2 regions of the Achromobacter sp. FW305-C-13 genome follow, and region 2 is predicted to be linked to the other one. Evidence: predicted binding sites of a transcription regulator. Region 2 holds the regulator's gene; the other holds the start of a gene.
The links. Region 2 encodes NrdR, which represses ribonucleotide reductase genes. Its sites were predicted from a motif close to CACNANATNTNGTG; they were not measured.
Positions count from the first base shown of each region.

Region 1: a site for NrdR is predicted at 3,998-4,011, ahead of AC3WMU_RS08255 (ribonucleoside triphosphate reductase). Genes of this name have one in related genera too.

Region 1 covers NZ_JBYSYN010000001.1:1,849,545-1,864,652, forward strand. Annotated here, with positions in the region: gene AC3WMU_RS08235 (catalase) at 1-1,022, opposite strand, end outside; gene AC3WMU_RS08240 (hypothetical protein) at 1,033-1,647, opposite strand; gene AC3WMU_RS08245 (PepSY-associated TM helix domain-containing protein) at 1,915-3,525, shown strand; gene AC3WMU_RS08250 (DUF3325 domain-containing protein) at 3,522-3,872, shown strand; gene AC3WMU_RS08255 (ribonucleoside triphosphate reductase) at 4,018-6,012, shown strand; gene nrdD (anaerobic ribonucleoside-triphosphate reductase) at 6,065-6,250, shown strand; gene AC3WMU_RS08265 (anaerobic ribonucleoside-triphosphate reductase activating protein) at 6,216-7,010, shown strand; gene AC3WMU_RS08270 (aminotransferase-like domain-containing protein) at 7,001-8,419, opposite strand; gene AC3WMU_RS08275 (hydroxymethylglutaryl-CoA reductase, degradative) at 8,551-9,840, shown strand; gene AC3WMU_RS08280 (hypothetical protein) at 9,920-10,399, shown strand; gene AC3WMU_RS08285 (tripartite tricarboxylate transporter permease) at 10,396-11,784, shown strand; gene AC3WMU_RS08290 (SMP-30/gluconolactonase/LRE family protein) at 11,791-12,690, opposite strand; gene AC3WMU_RS08295 (Bug family tripartite tricarboxylate transporter substrate binding protein) at 12,701-13,699, opposite strand; gene AC3WMU_RS08300 (Bug family tripartite tricarboxylate transporter substrate binding protein) at 13,734-14,720, opposite strand; gene AC3WMU_RS08305 (CaiB/BaiF CoA transferase family protein) at 14,717-15,108, opposite strand, start outside.
Region 2 covers NZ_JBYSYN010000004.1:85,453-100,560, reverse strand. Annotated here, with positions in the region: gene AC3WMU_RS24110 (anhydro-N-acetylmuramic acid kinase) at 1-870, opposite strand, end outside; gene AC3WMU_RS24105 (M23 family metallopeptidase) at 951-2,360, opposite strand; gene tyrS (tyrosine--tRNA ligase) at 2,628-3,857, shown strand; gene AC3WMU_RS24095 (YbhB/YbcL family Raf kinase inhibitor-like protein) at 3,929-4,582, shown strand; gene AC3WMU_RS24090 (LysE family translocator) at 4,655-5,293, opposite strand; gene glyA (serine hydroxymethyltransferase) at 5,498-6,748, shown strand; gene nrdR (transcriptional regulator NrdR) at 6,964-7,443, shown strand; gene AC3WMU_RS24075 (GlxA family transcriptional regulator) at 7,489-8,451, opposite strand; gene AC3WMU_RS24070 (cysteine hydrolase family protein) at 8,471-9,034, opposite strand; gene ribD (bifunctional diaminohydroxyphosphoribosylaminopyrimidine deaminase/5-amino-6-(5-phosphoribosylamino)uracil reductase RibD) at 9,214-10,365, shown strand; gene AC3WMU_RS24060 (hypothetical protein) at 10,362-12,872, opposite strand; gene AC3WMU_RS24055 (DUF3142 domain-containing protein) at 12,859-14,115, opposite strand; gene AC3WMU_RS24050 (PrkA family serine protein kinase) at 14,997-15,108, shown strand, end outside.

The DNA.
Region 1 (15,108 bases), on a different contig from region 2:
CAGTGAAATTTCACCAGCCGCGATTCGCCTTCGGCGTTGACGAAGCGGAACGTGTGCACCCCGAAGCCCTGCATCATGCGGTAGCTGCGCGGAATGCCGCGGTCAGACATCACCCACATCAACATGTGCGTGGATTCCGGCATCAGCGACACGAAATCCCAGAACGTGTCGTGGGCGGATGCGGCTTGGGGCATGCCATGATGCGGCTCGGCCTTCACCGCGTGCACCAGATCCGGGAACTTCATCGCGTCCTGGATAAAGAAGACGGGGATGTTGTTGCCCACCAGGTCCCAATTGCCTTCATCGGTGTAGAACTTCACCGCGAAGCCGCGCACGTCGCGCGCCGTGTCCTTGGAGCCGCGTTCGCCCGCCACGGTAGAGAAGCGCACGAACACCGGCGTGCGCTTGCCCTTTTCGGCGAACAGCGACGCGGCCGTCAGGTCGGTCAGCGCCTCGTAGCATTCGAAGTAGCCGTGGGCGGCCGAGCCGCGCGCGTGCACGATGCGTTCAGGGATGCGCTCATGGTCGAAATGCGTGATCTTCTCGCGCAGGATGAAGTCTTTCAGCAAGGCCGGGCCACGCAAGCCCGCCTTGAGCGAATGCTGGTTGTCTGCGACGCGCACGCCCTGATTCGTGGTCATCATCTGATCGCCGGCATCCGAGCGCACGCGCGCCAGCCGGCCATCCACGGCATTCACGCCCGGGGCGGCCGCGTCGACGGTCTTGTCCGAGACCTCGCTTTCCGACAAGGTGCTGGCGCCCACGGACGGATCGGCAAGGGGTACGTGCGCACCGGTGACCGGGCAGCGTGCCGCCTCGGCGCCGTATTCGGCGGCCTTGTCGGCATTGTGGGGGATGGCCGCCACCGTGGCGCCCACGGCAGCGGCTCGCTTTAGGGCCGGATGGCCGGGCTTGCCGGCGGGACCAGCAGCGGGACCGCTATCGGTATTCATATAAGCGGTGTCGAGTGCACCGCCGCCCTTGCCTGCGGGGGGCTTGCCTGCGGGTTTCTTGCTTGCCATGGTCGGTCTCCTAGTGTTTCAGCATCTTGTCGCGCGACTGTTCGGCGCGGGATGCGCCGATCGCGGATTCCACCTGTTTGACCTCTTCGGGCGGCGGCAGCACGGCCGGAAAGCCCAACGACTCGATCCACAGTTCGCGGGACCAGCCTTGCGTGTGATACAGGTGATGGTCTTCGTCGGTCGCGACGGCGTCATAGGCCTGCTTCAGGATCTTGGCTTCCTTGCCCGTGTGCTGGTCGGCAATCACCCCGATCAGCGACCAATTCGCGTGATCCTTCGTTTCGGCCAGCACCACGCACTCGGTCGCCACCAGCTGCGCGGCATCCGGGTCCCCTGCACTGACCGCCATCTTCATGGCCTTGACCAGCGATTCGCCCAGATGACGGACCACCTCGCGGCCCGGCGTCTGGGTTTCGGGGTCGAGTCCCAGTTGTTCAAATACGGTCAAAAGGACGCGGTGGTGCGTGCGCGTTTCTTCCAGGTATTCCTTCCACTCTTTCTTCAGGTCGTCGTTGATGGCACAGGACACCGCGGTCTCGTAGACGGACAGGCCGCCGATCTCGGTCTCAAGCGCCTGATAGAGCAGTTCGTGGATCTGCTGGGCGTTTCCGGCTTTGTGTTTCATCAGGGGGCTCCTTGTTCAGTGGCACCTGCGGCCTGACCGGCCAGGGGCGGACAGTCAAGCGGATGAGGCGCCACTACAGCAATCCCCATGCCTGATCACGCAACGCCTGCCTTCGCGAAACGGGTGGGCCCGGAATCCTTAGCATCGCAACTCCGGCCCCAATTCGCTTAGAATTGGAACCATTCTCAATAAAATCAAAATCCGTCCGGCTCGCGGCGGCAACAACGAATAAAGAGGCTCGTTCTGAAATCCGGTTTCCGCCTATCCATGGCCTGGTTGCATACCTGGGTCGGCCTGTGGTTTTCCTGGCTGCTGTTCACGGTGTTCCTGACAGGGTCGCTGGCCGTGTTTTCCGAGCCCATCACCCACTGGATGACGCCCGAGCACCACGCGGCCGAAGCCCTGGCCGCCCAGCAGGAAAGCGCGCCCGTGGACCGCGCCCGCCGCCTGGAGCTGGCGATCGACTACATGTCTCGCAAGCACGCAGGCGCCGAGATGTGGGAGATCTGGCCCGTCAACCGCTCCCACGAAAACAGCCTGTCGGTCTATTGGTTCGACCAGAACGGCCAGTACGCCGATGCGGAACTGGACCCCGCGACCGGCGCCGAAATGGATGACCATCACGACGAGGAAGGCCGCGCCACGATGGGCGGCACGCACTTCGTGAACTTCCACTACACGCTGCACGAAAGCCATTACGGCCTGTGGATCGTGGCCTTCGCCACCATGGCGATGCTGGTGGCGCTGATTTCGGGCGTGGTCACCCACAAGCGCATCTTCAAGGACTTCTTCACGTTCCGCGTGAAAAAGGGGCAGCGTTCGTGGCTGGACGCGCATAACGCGGTCGCCGTGCTGACCCTGCCCTTCCAGTTCATGATCGCGTACACCGGCATCGTGATCTCCAGCGCCGAACTGATGCCTGCCCCGGTTGCCGCCCAATACGGCGCCGGCATGGAAGGCACCCGCCTGTACCTGGCCGAGATGCAGGGCGAAGTCAAACCGCTGCGCACCGGCACGCCGCTTGCAATGCCTAAGCTGGAACCCATGGTGGCCCAAGCCGAAGCGCTGATCGGCCAGGCCGCGCGCGCCATCGTCATCAACAACCCCGAAGACAGCTCCATGCGGATTGCGGTCTACGGCTGGAACGAAGACCGCGACACCTTCCACAACATCAGCGCCACCACCGGCATGGCCGAATTCTCGGGCGCCACGGGCGAACTCCTGCGCACGCGGCCCGCCGGCGGCGTCAATGGCGGCACGCCCGCGCTGGTGCGCCAGGTGATGAGCGACCTGCACATGGCGCGCTTTGGCGGGCTGGCCATCCAGTGGCTGTACTTCATCTGCGGGCTGGCGGGCGCCGCCATGATGGGCACGGGCGCCGTGCTGTTCATGGTGAAGCGGCGCGCCAAGCTGGGCAACGAATTCGGCGGCGCCACGGCGCGCATGTACCGGCTGTTCGAAGGCCTGAACGTAGCCGCGCTGGCCGGCCTGGCCGTGGCGTGCGTCAGCTACTTCTGGGCCAACCGCCTGCTGCCTGTGGCGCTGGAGAACCGGGTGCTGTGGGAACTGCGCTGCTTCTTCGGCGTATGGGCGCTGATGCTGGCGCTGGCCTGGCTGTGCAGCCCGCGCCGTGCATGGATCTCGCAACTGGGCTTGTTGGCAGCGCTGTGCCTGCTGCTGCCGGTAATGTCGTTCGCGTCGCTGGGCGACCATGTGTTCGCGCAGATCGCACGCGGCGATTGGGAAAGCGCCGGCGTTGAACTGACGGCCGTCGCCTTTGGCGTACTATCCGCCTGGGCGGCCATCCGTTTGTGGAAGAAGCCCCTGTCCGCGCCCGCCCAGCGCAAACCCCGCGCGAACCAAGAGGCAGCGGCATGAACATGAACGACGTATTCGCCATTGTGATGGCTTTGCTGCTGACCTACTCGGGCATGGCCTGCCTGAGCCTGGCGATGCCGCGCCATTACGACCAGGTCTGGGGCCGTGATCCATCGGCCGGCCATACGCGCGTGCTGCGCGGCGCCGGCGTGCTGTTGCTGGCGCTGGCGCTCCTGCCTTGCGTCGGCCTGTGGGGCAATACGGTGGGCGTGGTCGCGTGGCTGGGCTGGCTGTCCGCGGGCGCGCTGCTGTGGGTGGGCATGCTGTCCTGGGCGCCGCGTCCGGCCGCCAGCACCGCCGCCCTGGCGGTGGCCATTTCGCTGGCGGGCATCGGCATCGGCTTCTGAGGCCCATTGGGCACTGCGCTTTGCGCGGGCCCCTTCCCTGTGTTTGACCCGCATCAAACCAGGCTGATATCGCGCGCAAGCTACGCGCCGATAGCACCATATGTGGTGGTAGAGTTTTCACACCCCACTACATATGGTGTCAATAATGCCTATCCAACACATCCTCAAGCGTGACGGCCGCGTCGCGGACTTTGATCGCGACAAGATCGCGCACGCCATGGCGGCGGCCGGAACCAGCACCGGGGAGTTGGATCTGGCGGGCGCGCAGGCGCTGACCGATATCGTCATCAGCGCCTTGGCGGACCAACCCTGCCCCGGCGTCGAAACCATCCAGAACCGCGTCGAAGAAGCCCTGGTCAAGGCGGGCCACTGGCGCACCGCCCGCGCGTACATCGTGCACCGCGAACAGCATGCCAGGTTGCGCTCGCTGCGCCACACCCTGGTGGATGTGGAAAGCGCCATGGAGGAATACCTGGACCAGCGCGACTGGCGCGTCAACGCCAACGCCAACCAGGGCTACAGCCTGGGCGGCCTGATCCTGAACGTGGCGGGCAAGGTCACCGCCAACTACTGGCTGTCCATCGTCTTTACGCCCGAAGCGGGCCAGGCGCACCGCGACGGCGACATCCACATCCACGACCTGGACATGCTCAGCGGTTATTGCGCCGGCTGGTCGCTGCGCCGTTTGCTGACCGAAGGCTTCAACGGCATTCCCGGCAAGGTGGAATCCACCCCGCCCAAGCACATGTCGGCCGCCATCGGCCAGATCGTCAACTTCCTGGGCACGTTGCAGAACGAATGGGCCGGCGCACAGGCCTTCAGTTCCTTCGACACCTACATGGCGCCCTTCATCCGCCGCGACGCGATGACGTACGCCGAGGTGAAGCAAGCCATGCAGGAACTGATCTTCAACCTGAACGTGCCCAGTCGCTGGGGCACGCAGACGCCGTTCACCAACCTGACCTTCGACTGGACCTGCCCGGCCGACCTGAAGGAACAGGTGCCCTACGTGGGCGGCCAGGAAATGCCCTTCTGCTATGGCGACCTGCAGGCCGAAATGGACATGATTAACCGCGCCTACATTGAAGTGATGATGGCCGGCGACGCCAAGGGGCGCGTGTTCACGTTCCCCATTCCCACCTACAACATCACGCCCGACTTCGACTGGAACCATCCCAACACCGACCGCCTGTTCGAAATGACGGCGCGCTACGGCCTGCCCTATTTCCAGAACTTCCTGAATTCAGACCTGGAACCCCATATGGTGCGGTCCATGTGCTGCCGCCTGCAGCTCGACCTGCGCGAACTGCTCAAGCGCGGCAACGGCCTGTTCGGATCGGCGGAGCAGACCGGATCGGTAGGCGTGGTCACCGTCAATTGCGCCCGTCTGGGCTACACCTGCCAAGGCGACGAGGCGAAGTTGATGGCGCGCCTGGATACGCTCCTGGGCCTGGGGCGCGACGTGCTGGAGACCAAGCGCAAGGTGGTGCAGCGCTACATCGACCAGGGCCTGTACCCCTATACCCGGCGCTACCTGGGCACCTTGCGCAACCACTTCAGCACGCTGGGCGTGAACGGCATCAACGAGATGATCCGCAACTTCACGCATGATGCCGAGGACGTGACCACCGCCGCCGGCCATGCGCTGGCCGTGCGCCTCCTGGACCGCGTGCGCGACCGCATGACCGAATTCCAGGAGCAGACCGGTCACCTCTACAACCTGGAGGCTACGCCCGCCGAAGGCACGACCTACCGCTTCGCGCGCGAAGACAGGAAGCGCTATCCCGGCATCCTGCAGGCGGGGTCCGACGCCCAGCCCTACTACACCAATTCCAGCCAGTTGCCGGTGGGCCATACCGACGACCCGTTCCACGCACTGCAACTGCAGGAAACGCTGCAAAGCAAGTACACGGGCGGCACCGTGCTGCATCTGTACATGAACGAAGCCGTATCGTCCGCCGAAGCATGCAAGCAGCTGGTGCGCCGCGCGCTGTCGAATTTCCGGCTGCCGTACATCACGGTCACACCCACGTTCTCGATCTGCCCCAACCACGGTTATCTGGCCGGGCATCACGAGTTCTGCCCCAAGTGCGACGCGGAACTGTTGGCCAAGCAATCCGCGTGCTGCGCACCCGCCTAGCGCGCGACATCCCGCCGGGCGCAAGCCCGGCCTTCACCCCAAGGAGTCCTCGATGCAAACCTTGACCGTCCCCGCCCCCACCGCCGCGGCACCCGTCCTGCAACTGGACGACAGCCAGCGCGTGCGCTGCGAAGTCTGGACCCGAGTGATGGGCTACCACCGTCCCGTCTCTTCCTTCAACACCGGCAAACAAGGCGAATTCAATGAACGCCGCTTCTTCGTCGAGCAACGCGCCTGAAGGCGCGCCTCAACACGCTGAGTCCGGTACGCGCAGGCTGGCCGCAAGGCCGGCCTACGCGGCCCCGCCCCAGCCCGTTGTCCAACCGCTGCCGCGGCATTCGCCCGCCATCGGCGGGCTGGTGCCCTTTTCCACGGTGGACTGGCCCGGGCAACTGGCCGCCGTCGTCTTCATCTCGGGCTGCCCCTGGCGCTGCCATTACTGCCACAACACCGAATTGCAAACCCGCGCCGCCCGGTACGACTGGCGCCAAACGCGAGCCTTCCTGGCCACGCGCACCGGCCTGCTGGACGCCGTGGTGTTCTCGGGCGGCGAGCCTTTGAGCGAACCCCGGCTGCCGGCGCTGATCCGCGACGTGCGGCGCATGGGATATCGGGTGGGCCTGCACACGGCGGGCATCTATCCCTTGCGCCTGGCCGATGTGCTGCGCCATCTGGATTGGGTCGGGCTGGACATCAAGGCCGATGCGCAGGGCTACGACGACATTACCGGCCGCCGCGATTCCCAGCGCCCCGCGCTGGCCTGCCTGACGCAACTGCTGTCCGCCGGCACGGAGTTCGAATGCCGCATCACCTGGCATCCCGACTGGCTGGATGAAACGCGGCTGCTGGCGCTGGCCCGCGAATTGGCGCGCCGCGGCGTGCGGCGCTTTGCGGTGCAAGGCGCGCGCAGTTCGACCGGCACCCCGCCCGGCCGTGCGCTTAGCACGCAGGGGCAAGCCCGGCTGACTGAGTGGTTTGCGGAATTCGCCTATCGCTGAGCCAACAACGCCGCCAGCGTCGCATGAAAGCGTGGCGATCCGATCGCCCCGACGTTGCAGCGCGACCAGGGCGATGTGGCCGTCGGGTCCACGCTGAACACGCGGCCGGGCGCCATGATGACCTTTTCGGGCATCAGGTCGGCCGCCAACGTCAGCGAATCGGACACGCCGGGAAACGCCGACCACAGGTAAAGCGAACTGCCGGGCCGCGCAAAGACCTCGGCTCCCAACGAATCCAGCACCTGCAGGGCATGGCCGGTGGCGGCCTCCAGCCGTTGCCGCAGCCTGACCAGATGTCGCTCGTAATGCCCGTCGCGCAGCATCACATCCACCATGCGTTCGCAGTATTCCGAACTGCTGACGTGCACCAGGGCTTTCAGGTCGGCCAGGTCGCTGGCCAGCGCCGCGTTGCAGGCGATGAAGCCCACTCGCAGCGCCGCTGAAAACGATTTCGAGAAGCTCCCGATATAGATGGTGCGCTCCAACTGGTCGAGTGCCGACAGCCGGACCGCGGACGTGGGCTTGAAATCGGCCAGCGAGTCGTTTTCCACCACCATCAGGTTGTAGCGCTCGGACAACTGCAGGACCTTATAGGCCTTGGCCAGCGAAATATCGGAACCAGTAGGGTTGTGCGCCAGCGACTGCGTGAAGAACAGCCGCGGCTTTTCGCGCTGCAACAAGGCTTCCAGCGCCACCACGTCGGGCCCATCGGACAGGCGCGGCACGCCCAGCATGCGCACGCCCGCCAGCTTCAGCTTGCCGAACAGGGGGTAGTACCCCGGGTTGTCCACCAGCACCGTCGCGCCCGGCGGCACGAAGTAGCGGATCACCAGATCCATGGCCTCGTTCGCGCCGTGCGTCAGTACCAGTTGCCGGGGCGCCACGTTCACGCCGACGTCGCCCAGTTTGCGCACCAGGCTTTCGCGCAGCGGCGCGTAGCCGAAGCGGCTGCCATAGCGGAACAAGGCGCCCAGGCCTGTGCGCACCACCTTCTGGTGATAGCGATCCATGCGCATGTCGGCCAGCCACTCCACGGGCGGAAAGCCGTCGCCCGCCTGCACTGCGTCAGGCTGCGTCTTGAGTTGCTCACGCATCAGCCACACGATGTCCATCGCGCGGCTTAGCTGCCCGGGTTCCTCGTCAGCCGTCTTGCGCGCGAAATCACCGTCCAGCACGAAGAAGCCCGCGCCGCGCCGCGGTTCCACCAGCCCTTGGGCCACCAGCATTTCAAACGCCACGACCACGGTGTTCTTGGCGTACCGGTGCAGCTGCGAGAGCTCACGCAAAGACGGGAGTTTGTCGCCCGGCCGGTACACGCCGTCGGCAATCTGCTGGCCGATCAGCTTGGCCAGGCTTTCGGCGATGGGCGCGGCGCGCGGCCGCCTGCCCGGTTTGCTTGCGTCTTCCATGCGTTGTTTTCCGCTTGAGTCCGGGCCAGAATTGGTGCAGTGCGATGGTACTGTTTGCCCAAACTGTACCTCTCAATAGCGGTACAGTTTACCTAGAATCAGGCCACTTAATTCTTATACGGAGACCTGCCATCGTGGCCGATTCACGCTTGCCCAACTTTCGCGCGCTGACCCCTGCGCAACGCCTGGCCGCGATTGCGGACGCCGCTTCGCTGACCCCTGAAGAACAGCAGTTGCTGGCCCGACCGGGCGCGCTGGGCCTGGACCGTGCCGACGGCATGATCGAAAACGTCATCGGCGCGTTCGAACTGCCGCTGGGCGTGGCGGGCAACTTCCAGGTCAATGGCCGCGACGTGCTGGTGCCAATGGCGGTGGAAGAACCGTCCGTCGTGGCGGCAGCCTCTTTCATGGCGAAGCTTGCGCGCGAATGCGGCGGCTTCGAGACGTCCAGCAGCCGTCCGCTGATGCGTGCCCAGGTCCAGGTGCTGGGCCTGACGGACCCGCATGGCGCGCGCCTGGCGCTACTGCGCGAACGCGAGCGCATCGTCACGCTGGCCAACAGCCGCGACAAGGTGCTGATTGGCCTGGGCGGCGGCTGCCAGGACCTTGAAGTCCATGTCTTTCCCGACACCCCGCGCGGCCCGATGATCGTGATGCACCTGATCGTAGACGTGCGCGACGCGATGGGCGCCAACACCGTCAACACCATGGCCGAGGCCGTGGCGCCGCTGGTCGAAGAAATCACCGGCGGCTCGGTGCGCCTGCGCATCCTGTCCAATCTGGCCGACCTGCGGCTGGCGCGCGCCCGCGTGCGCCTGACGCCCCAGGTGCTGGACACCAAAGACCGTAGCGGCGCCGAGATCATCGAAGGCGTGCTGGACGCCTACACCTTCGCCGCCGTCGACCCCTACCGCGCCGCCACGCACAACAAGGGCATCATGAACGGCATCGACCCCGTCATCGTGGCCACCGGCAACGATTGGCGCGCGGTGGAGGCCGGCGCGCACGCCTATGCCGCCCGCTCGGGCCGCTACACGTCGCTGACGCAATGGGAAAAGGACACCTCCGGCGCGCTGGTCGGCACGATCGAGATGCCCATGCCCGTGGGCCTGGTGGGCGGCGCGACCAAGACGCATCCGCTGGCCAAACTGGCGCTGAAGATCATGGACGTGAAATCGGCGCAGGAACTGGGCGAAGTGGCGGTCGCCGTCGGCCTGGCGCAGAATCTGGGCGCGTTGCGCGCGCTGGCCACCGAAGGCATCCAGCGCGGCCACATGGCGCTGCATGCCCGCAACATCGCATTGGTGGCCGGCGCCGTGGGCGCCGAGATCGATACCATCGCCAAGCGCATGGCGGCGGAGCAGGACGTCCGCACCGACCGCGCGCTGGCCTTGCTGGAGGAACTGCGGCAGTCGCGATAAGCCCGGCCGGCCCCGGCCATATAAGAACAGAGGCGGCGCGCGGCATGGCCCGCGCCGCTCGACCATAACGGAGAGAGACATGGAAGCAAAATCCCCGGCGCCATCCTGGCGCCTGGCCGAGGTATGGAGCGACACCGTGGACCTGCGCCAACTGGCGTGGGCCATCGGCATCGGCATCACCATCAGCGTGGCGGGTTTCTATGCCGCCAGCCGCTGGTTGCGCGGCATGGTCGCGTCCCCCGAACTTGCGCACGCCTACGCCATGCTGGCGGGGTTGGCCGGCTGCGTGATCGCCGGCGTCATCTGCGCGCGCCTGTTCCCGCCCAAACGCGAAGTCATCGAACACACCTCCACCCATGACCCCGCCTGGCGCGCCGAAGTGCTGGCCGAACTGGCCGAGCAGCCCGGCGGCCTGGGCACGCTGGCCGATCTTCCGGAAGCGGTCGTGCGCGAGCTGAAGGAACTGGACCTGTACGACCTGTTCACCGAGCCGCCCACCGCCCAGACGTCCGCCGCGCCCGCCCGCCCCCTGGGCGCATCCAAGGAGGCACTGGCATGAGCGATCCCGCCCTGCTTGAACAAATCATGGTGGCCGCCGCGATGGGGCTGCTGGGCGCGGTGGTGTTCGCCGCGATCGGCCTGGTATCCGGCACCGACGAAACCACGACGCTAGCCCCTCTGACCTTGCTGGTGGTGCTGCTGGGCGTACCGCCCGCCGGCGTATTCACCTTCTTCCTGGCCGGCGCGGTGGCCAAGCACATGACGCACGCCGTGCCCACTGCCCTGCTTGGCATTCCCGGCGACACGCTGGCCACACCACTGCTGCAGGACGCGAACATGCTGCGCAAGCTGGGCGTGCCGCACATCGCCCTGCGCAAGATGGTGTCCGGCGCCATCGTGGCCGCCTTTGTCGCCGTGCCGCTGGCCGTGCTGTTCGCCGTGCTGCTGGCGCCGTTCGGCGCCGCCATCACCAAGTCCGCGCCGTGGATCTTCCTGGCGGCGGCTGTGCTGATCGCCTATTTCTCGGCTGGCCGCTGGGCCGCGGTGGCGCTGCTGGTGCCCTTCGTGGTCGTCATCATCGCGCTGCAAAGTCTGACGGCCAAGTACGGCGTCAAACTGAGCATCAGCTATTTCCTGGGCATCGCCATCGGCCCGCTGATCGCAGACCTGTTCACGGTGATCTCGCCGATGGGCCGCGCGAAGATGATGCGCGACAAGGTGCGCACGTTCTCGCTGGCGCCTGACGTCAAGGGCTGGTCGGGCTACTTCCCCAACCCCTTGAAGGTGATGGACCGCACGCAGACGCGCTGGACGCTGGCCACGGCGGCGATTTCCAGCGCCACCTTCGTGTTCAGCCCCGTCGCAATGACCGTGGTGCTGGGCGAACTGGTCGGCTCGCGCATCAAGCACGCCTACCATCGCCTGACGACGGTGCTGTCGGCGCGCAATGGCGTCACCGAAGCCACCTACATCGCCGAGGCGCTGATTCCGCTGATCGCCTTCGGCCTGCCGCTAAGCCCCGTTGCCGCCGGCCCTGCCGCCCCGCTCTTCAACGCCCCGCCGCGCTTTACCGTGGATGCCGCCACGGGCCAGACGCACAATCTGCACAACCTGCTGAACCACTGGGAATTCCTGGGCTACGGCATGCTGGCAGTGCTGCTGGCGGCGCTGGTGTCCTACCCCTTTGCGATGAACTTCGCGCGCCGCGCCGCGCTGTTCGTGTCGCGCAAGGTCAGCCACGAAGCCATCATCGCCACGTTCGTGGGCCTGATCATCGTGATCAGCATCTGGGAAGGCCAATTCCTGGGCCTGCTGGTGATCCTGACGATGGGCCTGTTCGGCGGCCTGCTGTCGCGGCTGTTCGGCTTCAATACCGGCGTGCAGTTCATGGGGTACTACACCGCCGTGCTGTCGGTGCCCGCCATCGTGAAGTTGATGGCGTAGGCCTCCCTAGTCCGGCAACGGCGCCTCCAGGATCGCCCCGGTCGCGGATTCCGTCATCACGACGGAACCGCCGCCGGGGCGTATCGCCACATTGGTGACGGTGCTGGCGCCGAGTGGGCTTTTCAGGAAGTGCGTGACCTCGCCCCGCGTATTCAGCACGAAAACACCTCCCAAGCTGGCGTGGGCCACCAGCAACCGGCCGTCCGGCGTGGTTGCCAGGCCATCCGGCCCGCTGGTACCGAAAAACGTCCGGAACGCCCCCATCTTGGTGATGGAGCCATCCGGCATCACGGGCGCCCGCCACACCTGATTGGCCCGGGTCACCGCCACGAAGAGCACCTTTTCCTCGGCGTCCAGGGCGATGCCATTAGGACTGGGCGCGTTCGCCAGCAGCAAGTCCAGGCGGCCGGCGTCGGCATCGTAGCGGTAGACGCGCCCCTGCGGGTCGTGCAGCCCGGTCTGCCCCTGATCCGTGAAATACAGCCTGCCGGCCCGATCGAAAACCAGGTCATTCACGCCCTTGAACGACTCGCTGTTGCGGTGCCCCAGCACCGTTTCCACCTGGCCGCTCGCCATGTCGCAACGCAGGATGCCCAGCCGGTAGTCAGCCACCCACAAGCTGCCGTCGCGATGCAGCGCCAGCCCGTTGGGCCAGCCACCGGTTTCGGCGACCGTGTGCCAGTCGTGCATGCCGTCGACCCGCAGAATGCGCCCATGCGGAATGTCCGTTACATAGAGCGCGCCCGACGCGTCGAACACCGGCCCTTCCAGAAAGCAGTCGACGATATGGCCCGCCTTGTTGGCGTCGGCCCACGCGCTGCGCTGCTTGCGCCGCAAGCCTTCAGGCAGGATGGCGATGACGTGTGCCTCGATGACGACGGGCGGCGTGAAGTCCAGATTCCACATGGCAACCCCCTTATTCCGGCTTGATACCGACGCGTTTTCCCACGTCCGCCCAAAGCACGACCTGCTGCTGGACATAGCCGCCGAACTCGCCCACGGTCATCGACCGGTGCTGCGCGCCTTGGCGCGCCATGTTCTCGCGCATCGCCGGGTCGCTCATCACCTGGGAGACCAGGCGATTCATCTTGTCGACGATGGCAGGCGGCGTGCCCTTCGGCGCGGCCAGGCCGAACCAGTTCAGCACCTGATAGGACGGCAAGCCCGCTTGGGCGAACGTCGGTACGTCAGGCAACGTCGCCAGGCGCGCGTCGCCGCTGACGGCAAGCGCCCGCACGCGGCCGCCTTGCACAGGCGGAATTGCGGTGGGCGCCGCCGTGACCAGCACGTCGATCTGCCCGGCCATCACGTCCGCCAGCGCCGCGCCGGCGCCCCGGTACGGAATATGCGTCAGCGAAATGCCGGCTTCGCTCTTGAACATCTCGGCCGCCAGATGTGTCGAACTCGCCTGGCCGCCGGACCCGTAATTCAGCTTGCCGGGATGGGCGCGCGCATAGGCCACCAACTGCTCCATCGTCTTGAAGGGCGACTTCTCCGGCACCAGCAGCACCAGCGGCGTTTCAATGATCTCGCTGACGTGGATCAGGTCGTTCCGGTAATCCCACGGCAGCTTCGCGAACAGCAGCGGCAGCATCGTGTAGGTGGTGTCCGTCACCAGGAAAGTGCTGCCGTCGGGCGCCGACCGCACCACTTCCTGGGTGGCGATCGTGCCGGACGCGCCGGTCTTGTTATCGACGATGAACGTCTTGCCCGTCGCCTCGGACAGCTTCTGCGCGACCTGGCGCGCGGCGTAGTCCGTCGTGCCGCCAGGCGAATACGGCACGACCAGCCGCACGGGCTTATCGGGCCAGGCGGCCGCGTCGCCCGCGGCGTGGACCGGCAGGCAGGCCATGCCGATTAGGGCGGCGGCCAACAGGCGGGGCATGGCGCGCCCGCGCTTGAAAATGGATTTCATCGGGTTGTCTCCTTCGGGGTTCTGGCTGGCCGCTTCAAGAGGCGGTCTGGATATTGGCCTCGCGGATCAGGCGGGCCCACTTCTGCTGTTCCTGCAGGATGTATTGCTGCGCCGCCTCGGGTGTGCCGCCCATCGCGGTGCTGCCTTCCGCGGTGAATAGCGCCACCGTGGCCGGATCGGCCAGTACCTTTTCCACGACGCCGTTCACCGCCTGGATCACCTCGCGGGGGGTGCCGGTCGGCGCCACCAGCGCCTTCCAATCCAGCGCCTCGAAGCCGTCGAAGCCGGACTCGGCCACCGTAGGGACGTCGGGCAGGATCGGCAGCCGCGCCCGCGCGGTCACGGCCAAGGGGCGCAGCACTTTACCTTTCAGCATTTCCTGCGCGGCCTGCGGCGTGGCGAACATATAGTCGGTGTTTTCGCCCAGCAGGTCGTTCAGGGCCGGGGCCGCGCCGCGGTACGGCACGTTCAGCACTTCGAACTTCGCCTGGTACGCCAGCAGCTCGCCCGCCAGATGGCCCACCGTGCCCGACCCCGCCAGGGCCTGCTTGATAGAGCCGGGCGCGGCGCGGGCGTCACGCACCAGATCCGCCAGCGTGTTCCAGCGCGCGTTGGCCTTCACCACCAGCACCACGGGCAGCGACGCGATCAGCGCGACGGCGGCGAAATCCTTGCCCGCGTCAAACGGCATCTTCGGCATCAGCGCCGGATTGATGGCCAGGTTGGAGGTCTGCCCCAAGCCCAGCATGAACCCGTCGGGCTTGGTCTTGGCCACATAGTCCAAGCCGATGTTGCCGCCAGCGCCCGGGCGGTTTTCGACCACGACCGACCAGCCGGCCAGGCCGGTGATCTTGGCGGCGATGGCGCGGGCCACCGAATCTGTTCCGCCGCCGGGCGTGTACGGCACGATCAGCCGGATCGGCCGGCCATCGGGGTAGCCGCCGGCCGTCTGCGCCCACAACGGCAATGCCGCCGTGCAGAGGGCTGCGCCCAGGAATGAGCGTCGGGATAGCGTGATCATGAGGGTTTGTCTCCTTGTGTAATGTGCCTTGCCTTCAAGGCCGCGATTTCATCGTCGCGATAGCCGGCGGCGCGCAAGAGCTCGTCGGTGTGTTCGCCCACGGCCGGTGGCTGCAGGCGGATGGGCGGCTGGACGCCGTCCAATGTCAGCGGGGCCAGCGGCACCCGGGTTTCGCGGCCGTCCGGCAACGTGACCGGCGCAAGCCCGCCCGTGGCCTTCAGGTGCGGATCGTCGAAGAGCTGCTCGGGCCGGGTGATGGGCGCGAACGGCAGGCCCTCTTGTTCGAACCGGGCCGCCAGTTCCGACGCGCGGTAGCCGGCCAGATGCGAACGCAGCTGCGGCATCAGCCAATCGCGGGCCTGCACCCGGTCGTTGTTCGTCTTCAGGC
Region 2 (15,108 bases):
ATTGGCGACCGTCCTGGCAGTCAGGCGCTGCAGCGTCGCCTGCACGTCCTGAGGGGCCGGCTTGGGGCCGTCGAATGCGGCCAGCCGGTCGTCCAGCCATTGCAGGTTGAACAGGTCGCGGCCGGTGGACTTGGGCGGGGGCAGGGCGAACCAGGGCTCGCTGGCGATCAGTTGTTCCAGCAAGGGCGCCACCACCTGGCCGGTGGCGGCCCAGCGCCCGTCGGCGTCATAGGGCTGCCCCAGATGGCGTTGGCACCAGGCGTCCAGGAAGACGTTGGCCGGGCCGGTATCGAAGCCGCGCGCCGGCTGGCCGGGCGCCAGCAGCGTGACGTTGGCGATGCCGCCCAGATTGAGGACGGCGCGGCCATGCTGCGCGCCGAAGATCGCGGCGTGGAATGGCGGCACCAGCGGTGCACCTTGGCCGCCTGCGGCCACGTCGCGGCTGCGGAAGTCCGCCACCACGTCGATGCCGGTCAATTCCGCCAGCAAGGCAGGCGCATTGAGCTGCACGGTATAGCCGCTGTCCGGCCGGTGCCGGACGGTCTGGCCGTGCGCGCCGATGGCGGTCACGGCGTCCGCTTTCAGGCCGGCGTCCTGGAGCAGGGCGGCGACCGCCTGGCCGTACAGGCGGGCAAGCGCGTTCGCGGCCAGCGCGGCGCGCGCCAGCTCGTCGTCGCCGGACAGGTTCAGCGCCAGCAGCTCGCGGCGCAGGTTCTCGGGCATGGGCAGGCTGGCGCTGGCAAGCACGTGCGGCGCCTGACCGGCGTCCAGGCGGACGAGCACGCCGTCGACGCCGTCGACGCTGGTGCCGGACATCAAGCCGATGTAGAGCGCTGGGTTGCCCTGCGGGCGGGGTGCGGAGGAATTCACAGGCGCCTCGGAAAGAAGAAAGGCGGCCGGCAGAATCTGCGCGGGCCGCCTTTTTGGGACGTTTTGCTGTGGCGGGCCGGTTAGCGGCTGGCCACGTTGGTCAGGGCATCCGGCAGCGTCTGCTGGAACTCGGTCAGCAGCTGGATCTGCTGCTTGTACGGTCCCACGGCCTGGTTGAACGCGCGGACTTCCGCAGGTTCCAGGGCGCGGGCGACCGGCAGGTCTACCGACAGCGGGTCGATCGGCTGGTTGTCCACGCGGAACTCGTAGTGCAGGTGCGGGCCGGTGGCCCAGCCGGTGGCGCCGACGTAGCCCAGCAACTGGCCTTGCGAGATCTTCGAGCCCTTGGTGATGCCTTCGGCGATGCGGCTTTGGTGGGCATACAGCGTGGAGTACTTGCCGTGATGCTTCACGATGACCACGTTGCCGTAGCCGTTCTGCCAGCCGGAGAACTCGACCGTGCCGTCCGCGGTGGAGTGGATTGGCGTGCCCGAGGGCGCGGCGTAGTCCACGCCCTTGTGGCCCGTCCAGGTCTTGTGGATGGGATGCATGCGCATGCCGAACGTCGAGCTGATACGGCTGAACTTCAGGGCGGTGCGCAGGAACGCGCCGCGCAGGCTGGTGCCGTCGAAGTCGTAGTACGAACCGCTCTTTTCGTCGGGGCTGAACCAGACGGCGCTGTAGGTCTTGCCGCCGTTGATGAATTCCAGGGCCAGCACGCGGCCGGCGCCGGCGTAGCGGCCGTCGTGCGAACGCACTTCGTAGACCACGCGGAACTGGTCGCCCTGGCGCAGGTCGCGCAGGAAGTCGATCTTGGCGCTGAGGATGTCGGCCATCTGCATGGTGACCGAATCCGGGATGCCGGCGGCGTCCGTGGCGCCGAACAGCGACGACTTGATCGTGCCCACGGCAACGCGGGTCTGACGGTCGGTGCTTTCGGTGACTTCCTCGGCCTTGTAGCTGTCGCCGGACGGGGCCACGTGCAGCATGCGCGTCACGACCTGGCCGTCGGTCTCATTGCCCGGGGTGTGGATGTAACGCAGCCAGATCAGGTTGCCCTGGTCGTCCGTGGCGGCCTGGACGGAGCGGCCCGGGTACAGCTTGTAGATGCTGCGGGCGCTGGCGTCGTGCGTCAGGAAGGTCTGCAGGTTCGGGGCGTCCAGCTCCAGGCGTTGCAGCACGGCAGCCAGCGTATCGCCCGCACGGATGCGGGTTTCGCTGATGTACGGCGCGGCGCTGGGACTGCTGACTTCGACTTGCTCGGCGGTCAGCGGCAGCACGCTCTGGATGATGCGGGACGGGGGGAGTTCGGTGCGGTCGGGTTGCTGCACCATGCCGAGGGCGGCGGCGCCTGCAAACAGACCGATAGCGGAGACGAGAAGAGTGCGACGGAAAAGTCCCGAGCGATGGGGCTTGGGCTCAACGGGCGCAAACAGGGCAGCAACTTTGCGCTTGATGCTACTCGCCAGTTCGTGGAGGCCACGATTCATCGTGAAGATACCCTCTCAGGTGGCTTGAGCTCGCAGGGTGCGTAACACGAACGGCCCCTGCGCGCCACGGATTCGGGGGCAAGGGCTGCTGGCGCAGGGCGCATCTTGTGAACAACGGGTGGTAGGCCGAACCGCAACTGCGAACTGCGTATAGATAGCAGTTGCGTATGATTGGGCGGTATCCTAGCTGATTCGGCTAGAATTTTCGATAGTTTTCGTCACTTTTTACACCTTTTTGTCGGCTGAAGCCGCGTTGGTCCCCCTGCCATGTCACCCTCAGAAGCCCCTATCACTCCCGAAGTCGAAGCCGATCTGCGTATAGCCAAGCGCGGCTGCGACGAGTTGCTGGTCGAGTCCGAATTCGCCCGCAAGCTGGCCAAGAGCCGCGCCACCGGCGTGCCCCTGCGCATCAAGCTGGGGCTGGATCCCACCGCGCCGGACATCCATCTGGGCCACACCGTGGTGCTGAACAAGATGCGCCAGCTGCAGGACCTTGGCCATAACGTCATCTTCCTGATCGGCGATTTCACGTCGACCATCGGCGACCCCAGCGGCCGCAACAGCACCCGCCCGCCGCTCACGCGCGAGCAGATCGAGGCCAACGCCAAGACCTACTACGCGCAGGCCAGCCTGGTGCTGGACCCGGCCCGCACCGAGATCCGTTACAACTCCGAATGGTGCGATCCGCTGGGCGCACGCGGCATGATCCAGCTGGCATCGCGCTACACCGTGGCCCGCATGATGGAACGCGAGGACTTCACCAAGCGCTTCAAGGGCGGTATCCCGATTTCGGTTCACGAATTCCTGTATCCGCTGATGCAGGGCTATGACTCGGTGGCGCTGAAGTCCGATCTGGAGCTGGGGGGCACCGATCAGAAGTTCAACCTGCTGGTCGGGCGCGAGCTGCAAAAGGAATATGGCCAGGAGCCCCAGTGCATCTTGACGATGCCGCTGCTGGTGGGCACTGACGGCGTAGAGAAGATGTCCAAGTCCAAGGGCAACTACATCGGCATTTCGGAGTCGCCCGATTCGATGTTCGGCAAGCTCATGTCGATTTCGGACACGCTGATGTGGCGTTACTTCGAACTGCTGTCGTTCCGTTCGCTGGAAGAGATCGCCGCCCTCAAGCAAGAGACCGATGGCGGGCGCAACCCGCGTGATGCCAAAGTCATGCTGGCCCAGGAAATCATCACGCGCTTCCACTCCGCGCGAGCGGCCGACGAAGCGCTGGCGTCCTTTGAGGCACGCTTTCGCGACGGCGCCATTCCGGAAGACATGCCCGAAGTGAATATCGGCGGCGCGCCGGTGGGTATCCTGAAGCTGCTGCGCGAAGCGGGCCTGGTTGCATCGGGTTCCGAGGCGCAGCGCAATGTGGAGCAGGGCGGCGTGCGCGTCAACGGCGATCGGGTCGAGGATAAATCGTTGCAATTGCCCGCGGGGACTTACGTCGTCCAGGTGGGCAAGCGCAAGTTCGCGCGTGTTAACTTGAACCCATGATTGCGAAGTTTTGATACGCTGAGGGTACAGGCAAGGGCGGGACGCCCTTGCGGCACTTCAAGGAGCACGACATGAAACTTTCGAGTTTGTCTTTTTCCGATCACGAGTCGATTCCGGAGCGCTATGCCTTCGGCAAGATCGATGCGCAATCGCACGTCGCGCTGGCAGACAACTACAACCCGCAGTTTTCGTGGGACGACGTCCCGCCGGGAACGCAGTCGTTTGCGTTGATCTGCCACGATCCGGACGTGCCGTCGCGGCCTGACGACGTCAACCAGGAAGGCCGCGAAGTTCCGGCCGACCTGCCTCGCGTGGATTTCTTCCACTGGGTGCTGGTGGACCTGGCGGCCGACCTGCGCGAAATCGATGAAGGCGCTTTCTCCAACGGCATCACGCCGCGCGGCAAGGGCGGTCCTTTGGCGCCGATGGATGCGCGCCAGGGCATCAATTCGTATTCCTCGTGGTTCGCCAATGACCACGACATGAGCGGGGATTATTTCGGCTATGACGGCCCGTGCCCGCCCTGGAACGATTCGATCGTGCACCGCTACGTCTTCACGCTGTACGCGTTGGACGTGCGCAGCCTGAACCTGAACGGCTCTTTCACCGGCGAGGACGCGCTGCGCGCCATGCAGAAGCACGTGCTGGCCCAGGCATCGGTGACGGGCACCTACACGCTCAATCCGAAACTGGCGCCGAAGCAGATCGGTGCGACCGAGGCGTAGCGCCAGCCGCTGACGCTGCGTAAAAAGGGCCGCAATTGCGGCCCTTTTTTTGCGTTTCCCACCCACCGTCCGTCAGGCGGTCGAACGCTTCAGGCGCAGCAGCGCCAGTCCGAAGGCGACGAAGATCGAGCCGACCAGACGGTTCAACCAGACCACGATGCGCGGTTGGCGCAGCAGTCGGCGGGCGCGGCGGGCGAGGGCGCCGTAGGTCAGCAGCGACACCAGCGACATGGCCATGAAGATGCCGGTCAGGATGAAGAACTGCGGCAGCAGCGGCTCGTGCGCGTTCAGGAATTGCGGAAACAGCGCGGTGAAGAACAGGATGGGCTTGGGATTCATGGCGGCCACGAACGTGGCTTCCAGGTACAGGCGGCCAGGCCGGCGCGGCGGGGCGGCGATGGCGGCGTCTTCGGGCGGCGCGATGTGGGCGCGGCCCAGCAGGTGGCGCAGGCCGACATAGATCAGGTAGGCGGCGCCTGCAATCTTCAGCGCCGTGAAGAGTAATGCCGAAGACTGCAGCACCACGCCCAGGCCAAGCATGGCCGCGGCCGACAGCAGGAACAACCCGGTGACATTGCCCAGCGTGGACGGCACGACGGCGCGCACGCCGCCCGCCGCGCCGTTGCGGATGGCAAGCATGGTGGCGGGCCCCGGACTGATGACGCTGGCGGCAGCTACTAGCGAGTAGGTTATGAGGGTGGCGCTTTGCATGAAAGTTTCTCAAGTCGGGTTGAGAGCGGTTTCCGGGCACGACGCGTTAGCGTGGTTTTCGTGCCCATCGCCGGTATTTTGCCCCTCTTCGACCCATGTTGGCGGCAATTGAATCCGCCTGACGCGGTAAACTATTCAGCATTCTTCGGGTTTACCCACCCGACACGGCTTTCTCCTCTCTTACCGCCTCAGGAATCCCCCGTCATGTTTGACCGCAACCTCACCTTGTCCAAGGCTGACCCGGACGTTTGGGCCGCCATCCAGAAGGAAGACGTTCGCCAAGAGCAGCACATCGAGCTGATCGCTTCGGAGAACTACGCCAGCCCGGCCGTCATGGAAGCCCAGGGCACGCAGCTCACGAACAAGTACGCCGAAGGCTATCCGGGCAAGCGCTACTACGGCGGTTGCGAGTACGTGGACGTGGTCGAACAGCTGGCCATCGACCGCCTGAAGCAGATTTTCGGCGCCGAAGCCGCCAACGTGCAGCCCAACTCGGGTTCGCAGGCCAACCAGGGCGTGTACATGGCCGTGCTGAAGCCGGGCGACACCGTGCTGGGCATGAGCCTGGCCGAAGGCGGCCACTTGACGCACGGCGCGTCGGTCAACGCATCGGGCAAGCTGTACAACTTCATCTCGTACGGCCTGGACGAAAACGAAGTCCTGAACTACGAGCAAGTCGAGCAACTGGCCCGCGAACACAAGCCCAAGCTGATCGTCGCGGGTGCATCGGCCTACGCCCTGCACATCGATTTCGAACGCATGGCCCGCATCGCCCGTGAAAACGGCGCGCTGTTCATGGTCGATATCGCCCACTACGCGGGTCTGGTCGCCGGCGGCGCCTACCCCAACCCGGTGCCCCACGCCGACTTCGTCACGTCCACGACGCACAAGTCGCTGCGCGGCCCGCGCGGCGGCGTCATCATGATGAAGGCCGAGCACGAGAAGATCATCAACTCGGCGATCTTCCCCGGCATCCAGGGCGGTCCGCTGATGCACGTCATCGCCGGCAAGGCCGTGGCGTTCAAGGAAGCGCTGGAACCCGGCTTCAAGGATTACGCGCAGCAAGTGGTCAAGAACGCGAAGGTGCTGGCCGACACGCTGGTCAAGCGCGGCCTGCGTATCGTCTCCGGCCGCACTGAAAGCCACGTCATGCTGGTGGACCTGCGTGCCAAGGGCATCACGGGCAAGGAAGCGGAAGCCGTGCTGGGCCAGGCCCACATCACGGTCAACAAGAACGCCATCCCGAACGACCCGGAAAAGCCTTTCGTGACCAGCGGCATCCGCCTGGGCACGCCGGCCATGACTACCCGCGGTTTCACGGAAGCCGACGCCGAACTGACCGCCAACCTGATCGCCGACGTGTTGGACAATCCGCGTGACGAAGCCAACATCGCCGCCGTGCGCGCCCGCGTCAACGAACTGACGTCGCGCCTGCCGGTCTACGGCAAGAAGTAAGCAGCACTTCCCCGGCCCCCAGGCTATCCGCCGCAGGGGCCAGACCAAAGGGACGGCCCCGCAAGGCGCCGTCCCTTTGCTTTCCGGGCGGCAGGCGCTATCCTCGAGCCGGTTGTCCGTAGTATTGGGGACGAATAAGCCGTATTGGCGCTTCCCGCGGGGCGCATCGTTACAATATGCTCAATTATTGCTATCCGTGCCTTTAGGGAACACACATGCGGTGTCCATTTTGCGGCAATGCCGAAACACAGGTCGTCGACAGCCGCGTCTCGGAAGAGGGCGACGCGATCCGTCGCCGCCGCCGCTGCCTGTCCTGTGACAAGCGGTTCACGACCTATGAGCGGGTGGAGCTGGCCCTGCCTTCGATTGTGAAGCGCAACGGCAGCCGCAGCGAGTACGATCCCGCCAAACTGCGCGCCAGCCTGAGCCTGGCGCTACGCAAGCGCCCCGTCAGCACCGAGGACGTGGATGCGGCCGTGGCGCGCATCGAAGAACAGTTGCTGGCAAGCGGCCTGCGCGAAGTGCCCAGCGAACACATCGGCGAACTGGTCATGACCGAGCTGCGCAAGCTGGACAAGGTGGCCTACGTGCGCTTTGCGTCGGTCTACAAGAGCTTTGAGGACATCGGAGAATTCGTCGAGGCCATCCGCGAAATGCAGGGACCCTTGCTGCCGGGCAAGCTGCGCAAGGAATAGCGCCCGGCGAGGTGCGGCAGGACGATAGACGGCGCTTCGGCGCCGTTATTGCAGGGTCGCCGACCGCGCCAGGCTGGGCGTCTGCGGCTGGAATTTGCGCCAGACGCGGCGCATGTGCTGGGCCGAGCCGAAGCCGGATTTTTCCGCCACGCGCTCCAGGTCCAGCCGGGTTTCGCGCAGCAGGTCGCGCGCCAGCGCGACGCGTATCTGATACAGGTAGTCCATCGGCGTGCAGCCCGCGTGCTCGCGGAACAGCCGCGTCAGGTGGCGGGCGCTGGTGTGCGCCTGGTCCGCCAGCGACTGCGCGGACCACGGCGCGGCGGGGTTGCGCACGACGGCGTCCTGCACGCGGTGCACACCCGGATGCATATGGCTGCGGTGCTCCAGCCACGGCGACAGCGTGGAATCCGTGCCGGCGCGGCGCTGATAGACCACCATGTCGCGCGCCACCTCGCTGGCGACGCGCGGCCCGCAGTGGCGCGACACCATGTGCAGCGCCAGGTCGATGCCGGCCGTGATGCCGGCGCTGCTGACCAGGTTGCCGTCCTCGACGAAGATCCGGTTGTCGTGCACGCGGGCGGTCGGGTCGATGTCCGCCAACTGCGTCAGGCAGGAGTGGTGGGTGGTGCAGTCGCGTTGCCGGGTCAAGCCGGCCGCGGCGGCGAACAGGGCGCCCGCGCAAACCGTCATCAGCGTGAAGCCGTCCGCCGGGTGGCGCACCGCCAGCCAATCGATGACGGCGTGGGCGTCCGGGCCGTCCAGCCGCGTGGGCTGGCCCACCACGCCCGAAATGATGACCAGCGCGTGCGCGGGCAAGACGGCCGGTAGCGGCTGGATGTGGGCAAGATGCAGGCCCGCGATGCCGCTTTCCACGGCTTCGGAAGGGCCGCAGAAATGCTGCTCGAATGTGCCGGGGCAAAGCTTGTTGGCCACGCGGAAGGCTTCTGCGGGACCGGCCAGGTCCAGCAGGACGATGCCCCGCGACAGCACGAAGTACACGGGGATCATGGCGCTTTCCTTGTCCGGGTCAGGCCGCCAGCGCGTCGGCGGCGCGCGTGACGCGTGCAAACCGGCCTTGCAGCACCAACTCGGTATGGTCGCGGATCTCGGCCGGCGTGTAGTGCTTGCCGGACGGGCTTTGCATGGCGAACGTCAGGGTGGCGTCGGTGGGGAAGACCACCTTGAAGCCCGCGTCGCTGGCGTGGCGCGACGTGGTTTCGCAGCATTGTTCGGTGCGGATGCCGCTGACGATGATGCCTTCGATGCCGTTTTCCCACAGCCAGTCATGCAAGGAGCGGCCGTCCGTGCTTTCGGCGTACAGCGAGGAATGCACCGTCTTATGGAACACGGCGGTGGGCGCCACACGCAATTCCTGCAGCGTCTTGACGTGGCCCGAGGCCAGCGAGAACGGATTGGCCGGGTCGCTGGACTTGCTGACGTGGAACACCTGCAGCACGGGAATCCCCTGGGCGGCGGCCGAATCGATCAAGCCCTGGATCTGCTCCAGGAAGGCCGGATACTCGGTCTCGTCCCAAAACGGACGGTGCCGGAAAGATTCTTGTACGTCGATGACGATCAGCGCTTGTTTCATGTTCCGGGCTCCAGGCCAAGGGTTTGAGGGGGTACGACGCCATTCTGCTGCGGATTCCCGCCGTACACGAGATCGTCGAAAGACGCCTAACGGCCCAAAACGGACATGATGAGAGCATACCCCTTCCAGCAGGGGCGGGATGCGCCCGCAGGCGCCGCGACGGACATACAATTCCGGCCATGACGACCGTAAGCCCCCCCGACGATATCTACTGGATGCGACGCGCCCTGGCGCTGGCAGACCGCGTGCTGTTCACGACGGCGCCCAACCCCCGGGTCGGTTGCGTCATCGTGCGCGACGGGCGTGTGCTGGGAGAAGGCGCGACCCAGCCGCCCGGCGGCCCGCACGCCGAAATCTGCGCACTGCGCGACGCCCAGCACCGTAATGAACCGGTTGAGGGCGCCACGATGTACGTCACGCTGGAGCCCTGCAGCCATTTCGGCCGCACGCCGCCTTGCGTGGACGCCGTACTGGCCGCCCGGCCGGCGCGGGTGGTCGTGGCCATCGGGGACCCGAATCCGCTCGTCAACGGACAAGGCCTGGCGCGCTTGCGCGAGGCGGGCATCGAGGTCGTGACGGGGGTGTGCGCCGAGGAAGCGCTGGCGGTCAACGCGGGTTTCATCTCGCGTATGAGCCGGGGGCTGCCCTGGGTGTGGATGAAGATGGCGGCGTCGCTGGATGGCCGCAGCGCGCTGCATAACGGCATGTCGCAATGGATCACCGGCCCCGAGGCCCGCGCCGATGGTCACCATTGGCGCGCGCGCAGCTGCGTGGTGCTGACGGGCATGGGCACCGTGCTGAAGGACGATCCGCAACTCAATGTGCGTGGGGTGGACACGCCGCGCCAGCCGCGCAAGGGGGTGGTGGATGGCCGTTTCGAGATCCCGGAGGGCGCCCGCCTGTTCGATGGCGCCGAAGTGATCGTCTTCACCGCCCGCGAAGACGCGGCCAAGGCAGCCCGCCTGGCCGACAAGAACGTGCGCGTGGTGGTGCTGCCGGCCCAAGCGCCGGACCGCGTGGACCTGCCGGCCATGATGCGCTGGTTCGCCCAGGAGCAGTTCAACGAAGTCCATGTGGAGGCGGGGGCGGGCCTGTCGGGCGCGCTGGTTGCCGCGGGCTGCGTGGATGAATTGCTGCTGTATCTGGCGCCCGTCCTGCTGGGCGATGCGGCGGGCATGGTGCGCCTGCCCATGCTGGAACACCTGGACGCCGCCCAGCGCTACGAATTCATCGACGCCGCGCGGCTGGGCGCCGACGTGCGCTTGCGCGCCAGGGTGCCTGGCACCTGGCGGCAATTGATGCAGCGGGTGGCGCTGCCGGCGCTGGCTTAGGCTCGGCCGTCTGCCTTGGGCCGGCGGGGCGCGGCGCAGTGGCGCCATGCGAAGACGCAGGCGGCGCCCGCGACAATCATCAGCAGCCCGGCGGCCAGCAGCAGCCCGCCGTGATCGCGGCGCAAGCGTTCCCATGCCTTCCACGCCTGCGTGTAATGGAACCAGGCCGCCGCCTGGAAGTCCGGTGCGGGGCACTCCCGCCCGAACGTCGTGCTGAAAGGCACCTGGGCGCCTTGCTCGACATAACGCTGGTACACCGCCTGGGCGCGTTCGGGCGAGTCGTCGATGATGTAGCGGGTGCCTTGGCAAAGCACGGCGGCGAACGCCTGTGAACGGTTCGGCAGCAGCGCCGCCGATTGCAGCGCATGGTCGGTTGCGACCTGCCGATAGTGGAAGCGCGCATACGGCTTGGCTTCGCTGGCGGCGAAGCGCATGCGTTCTTCGGGTGTCACCAGCGGCCCGGGCAGGGCCGCCTCCGCACGCTGCGCCGGCGTGTCTTGCGGCGGTTGATTGCCGCCATCCGCGCTTTGACGCCACGGTTCCGGGCTGCGGCCTGCGCCATAGGTGTAGTTGCCGTCGTACACCGCAAAGTCAGGATCCTGCTCGTAGCCAATGATTTCCAGGCCATGGCGACGGGCCAGTTGCGCGGCCTTGAACCAGGCTTCTGCCCGCGCCGTGCGGCCCCAGGCGCTGCCGGCTTGTTGCAGGGCGGCTGTGTATTGGACGGCGTGCCGATGGCTGCTGGCCGGCGTGACGCGCCACGCTCCGGCGGCGTCATACGCCAGGGTGGCGAAGCGGGCGTCGGCGTCTTGCGGGAAGTAGGCCAGGGCCTGATCCATGCGGCCTTCGCGCATCAGGCGGCGCGCCAGCAGCGCGCGCAGGCGGTCCCCATCGGCGATCGGATGCTTCACCATCCAGTCGTAGAAGCGCTGGTAGTCGAACTGCGCGAAGCCGGCCGGGGCGGGCGGCACGGCTGAGGCCGGCACCTGCTGGTCGACATAGGCCTTGAGTTCGTCCGTCGTCAACACGCGTTCCGCGACATAGGCCGCATCGTTCCAGTATGGCGACATCGGCCAGCCTTCTTCCTGGGTGTCGGCGGCCGCCGCCGGCAGCGAGGCATGCAGCAGCAGGTCCAGCGCCTCTATATATTGGCCGCGGGACAGCGCCAGCACCCCTTGTTCGGCCTTCAGCCGGGCCATGCCCGAGACTTCAAGACCGGTGTCCGTGGCGGTCGGAAATGCGCCCGCGGCGCGCGCATAGGCTTGCGCCGCCGCGGCCATGTCCCCCTGGCGGATCGCCAGTTTGGCGCGCACCCACCAGGCAAGCGGCGTGTCGAGCCGGCTGGCCAGGCCTTGCGCCAGATCGTAGCGGCCCACGCGATAGGCCAGCGCGGCCACGCGATCGGCGTCCTGGATGCGGCTCACGTCCTGCTTGGCCAGCGCCGCCGCCAGCGCTTGCAGCGCGGGGTTGGGCGTGACGTTGCCCGCGCCCGCTCCGGCATCGGCGTAGCCGCGCTGCCCGTTCAGATCGAACGTGGCGAACATGTCGAACGCGCTGTCGGGGTTGCCGTCCACGATATCGCCCACTCTGGCGAGCGCATAGGCGACCAGCAGCCGTTGTGCGACGGGGTCATCGATCAGCCGGCTGGCGCGCACTGGTGTCGCCAACGCCCAGCTTGCGATGAGGCGCAGCGACGCCATGCCGCTGCCCGAACCGCGCGCCGCCTGCTCCGCATACAGGCGGATCGCCTGTTTCAATGCGGGGGCGGCAAGGGCGTCGGGGCACGCCGTCGCGGCCAGGAAATCCTCGGCCGTGCACGTTCCCTGGGATCCATTGAGCAGCAGGCGGGCCTCCTGGCCGTAGCTGGCGACCGCCAGGCCCAGCGGATCTGGCGCGCCCTTTTGCGCCAGCTGACGCACGCGCGCATACGCGGCGGATGAGCCGTTGGGCGTGGCGACTGCCGCGTCCCCTGTTTCGCCGGCCCCGATTTCAGCCAACATATAAGCGGCCCAGACGCTGCGCGCAGCCCCTTGGCGTTCGGGCAACGCCAGGATGTCGAGCAAACGCGCTCGAGCTCGCGCCAGCGCCGCGTCGGCATCGGCGGGCGCGGCGGATCGGATGTCGACCGCCGCGGCGGCGTACAAGCGGATGGCGTCGGGCAGGCCATCGCCCGCCGCATAAGCCTGATCGCCGTCGGGCATCGCCCGCATCGCACGGACGGTAGCGCGTTGCGCGGCGTTGAGCGCGGGGTCGAAGTCTTCCGGAATGGCGTCTTGCCGGTAGCTGCCGTCGGGCAATGCCGCCGATTCCTGCGCCCGCAGCGCGTCGGCGGGCGCAACCAGGCGCGTCACCTCGAAGCTGAAGGAGTTGGCTGGCGTGCTCCTCAAGGTGCCGGTCCGGTCGTCCAGCAACTGCGCCGGAAAGTCCGGACCGCAAGCCACAGCAATGCCTGCGCCGACAGCGCACGCCAACAAGGTCAGGCGGATGATCGATCTACGGTTGTACATGGAAGGTGGTGGGTGGGGTTTCACAGCGTATCCAGCCGATAGGGCGTTGACCGCCCGCGCGCAGCAGGCCGTCTTGCGCGCGGCGCAGGTAGAGCCCCGCGCCGTCGCGTTCCAGCGTGTAGCCGTTGATGCCGTCCGCGCCGCGGCAAACGCCGTTCCAACGGACGATGAAGGGCAGCGCGCCGTCGGCGTTGCCGGTATTGGAAAGCACCAGGTCCTGCGTGCCGCCACCACCGGCGATCGCTTGCGCGCCGACGTGCAGCTTGGGTTGCAGCGCTTGGCGCAACAGCACGGCTCGCCAGGTGGCCAGGCTCCAGGCGCGTTCGTCGCGCGCGGTGGGCAGCCGAAACCAGACGATGCCGGCCAGGCCGCGCGGGCGGGATTGATGGATCTGGTCGACAAAGGCCGCCATGGCGGCCGGCGTCACGACAAGCTCCGTGGCCCGGCCGCCCGGCTGCAGCGCGGGACGTTCGCTTTCGATGGCCGCCACGTTGCCGTCTTCATCCCAGGCGACACGGCTGCCGTAAGTGGGCAACGCCACGCGCCAGGGTTTTTGGGTGCGGTCCGCAAAAGCGTTTAACCATGCGTGCGCGCGTTTGGCGTCGAACAGGCCTTGCGTGGGGTTCAACACCGCATGCACCTGCAGCACCGATTCATCGGCCACCTTGAGCAAGGCGTCCAGTTCGGGGCTGTTGAGCCACGTGGGCAGCGCCGTGATCGACAAGGCGCTGTCCGGGCCCAGGCGGCTTTTCAATGCGGCGAGGAAGTCCCGGTAAGCCGGCAGTTTCGATGTGGCGCAGTCGTAATCGATTTCAACGCCCGCCACCGTGATGCCGGCGTGGCGCCATGCCTGGCGCGCCGCGGCGATCCGCGTCGCCGTGCCTTCCGCGTTCAACGCATCGACCCGGCCATCCAGCCGCCACACCATCACGACCGGACGACGGGCCGCGGCCAGGGCGTTCAGGTCCGGCGCGGCATCGAACCATCGGCCGTCAGCGCTCATTTCTGCGATCAGCACGCGCCACGCCTGCACGGCGTCGGCGCCGCCGGATAAGGCTTCCTGCACGGCTGGCGTCCACTGGCGCTGCCAGACATAAGCATCGTTGGACAGGTCGGGCGGGGGCTTTCCGCAAGCGCTCAACGTCAGCAACAGGGCCGCGAGACCGATGGCGGCGACGCGTCCAACCGCCGCTTTCGCAGGGTTCAGAATCAGGCCCAAGGCTTGCCGCAAGCGGAGCAACATGACGCAGCGTCGGAAAATCGCGTGTTCAGGTCAACGCGGAGTGCGTCGAGATGCGTGATTCTATTCGTTGAAGGCGATGCGCGTTTGCTTGGCTGCGGCAACCATCGCGCGAAGTATCCGCGTTCGCGCAAGGGGTACTAGCACTCGGCATGCGCGGCTGCTAATTGTGCGATTGAAACCGCGCGAAATGCCTTTCGTAGCGCATCCGCGCCGCATGCGGCATGGCGATTGCATCAAGTTTGCGAGCGTTCGCACACAGGTTTTTTCATGGCGAAAACCCTCATCACTATTTTGGCCGATGCGTCAAATGAATTGCCACAAAACGGTCAATTGGCTTTAGCATAGGGTCATGACTTGGCGCTACGTGCTAACGGCCTTCACCGCACGGTGCTACGCGCCCACGTCACCACGGATTCCCGTGCCGCGATATCGGCGCTTTTCACGACCGAACCGGCACGCTGCTGAACAAAGACGCCAAGGCGCTGTTCAGACCGTCCGCTGCCATCGCATAGCGGGCGCATCGGGTTTATGCCCGAATCATAAGAATCCACCGGGATATCGCTCATCCCTTCAAATGATTGCTGACCATTTCATGTGCGGCCGCGGTAAGCGTGCTCGCCATAGCAATATGCTGAAGGCATGCCCGATAACTTCTTCACGTAAGTTGCATTCCCTGACGGAACTTGTATCTGCGGGATGCGGCCTAAATGGAAAGGGCCCCGATCGTGCTTCATGGTTGCTGTGTGGCGAAAGCAACATAACACCTGGCCGACAATGCTTATCGCTGGTTTGTCTAGTAAAGCGCAGGCACTGAGGCACAATGGGGACACGTAGGGACGTACTGAATTTTTCGCGTGTTGTAGGAGGTTTCCGTGCAAAACATCGTCGAAGGCTTCAAGTCGCAGTATGCAAAAGAGCAGGAGTCAGAGCTTTCCCTTGAGGAATATCTGAACCTCGCTAAACGCGATCCCATGGCGTACGCCAGCCCCGCTG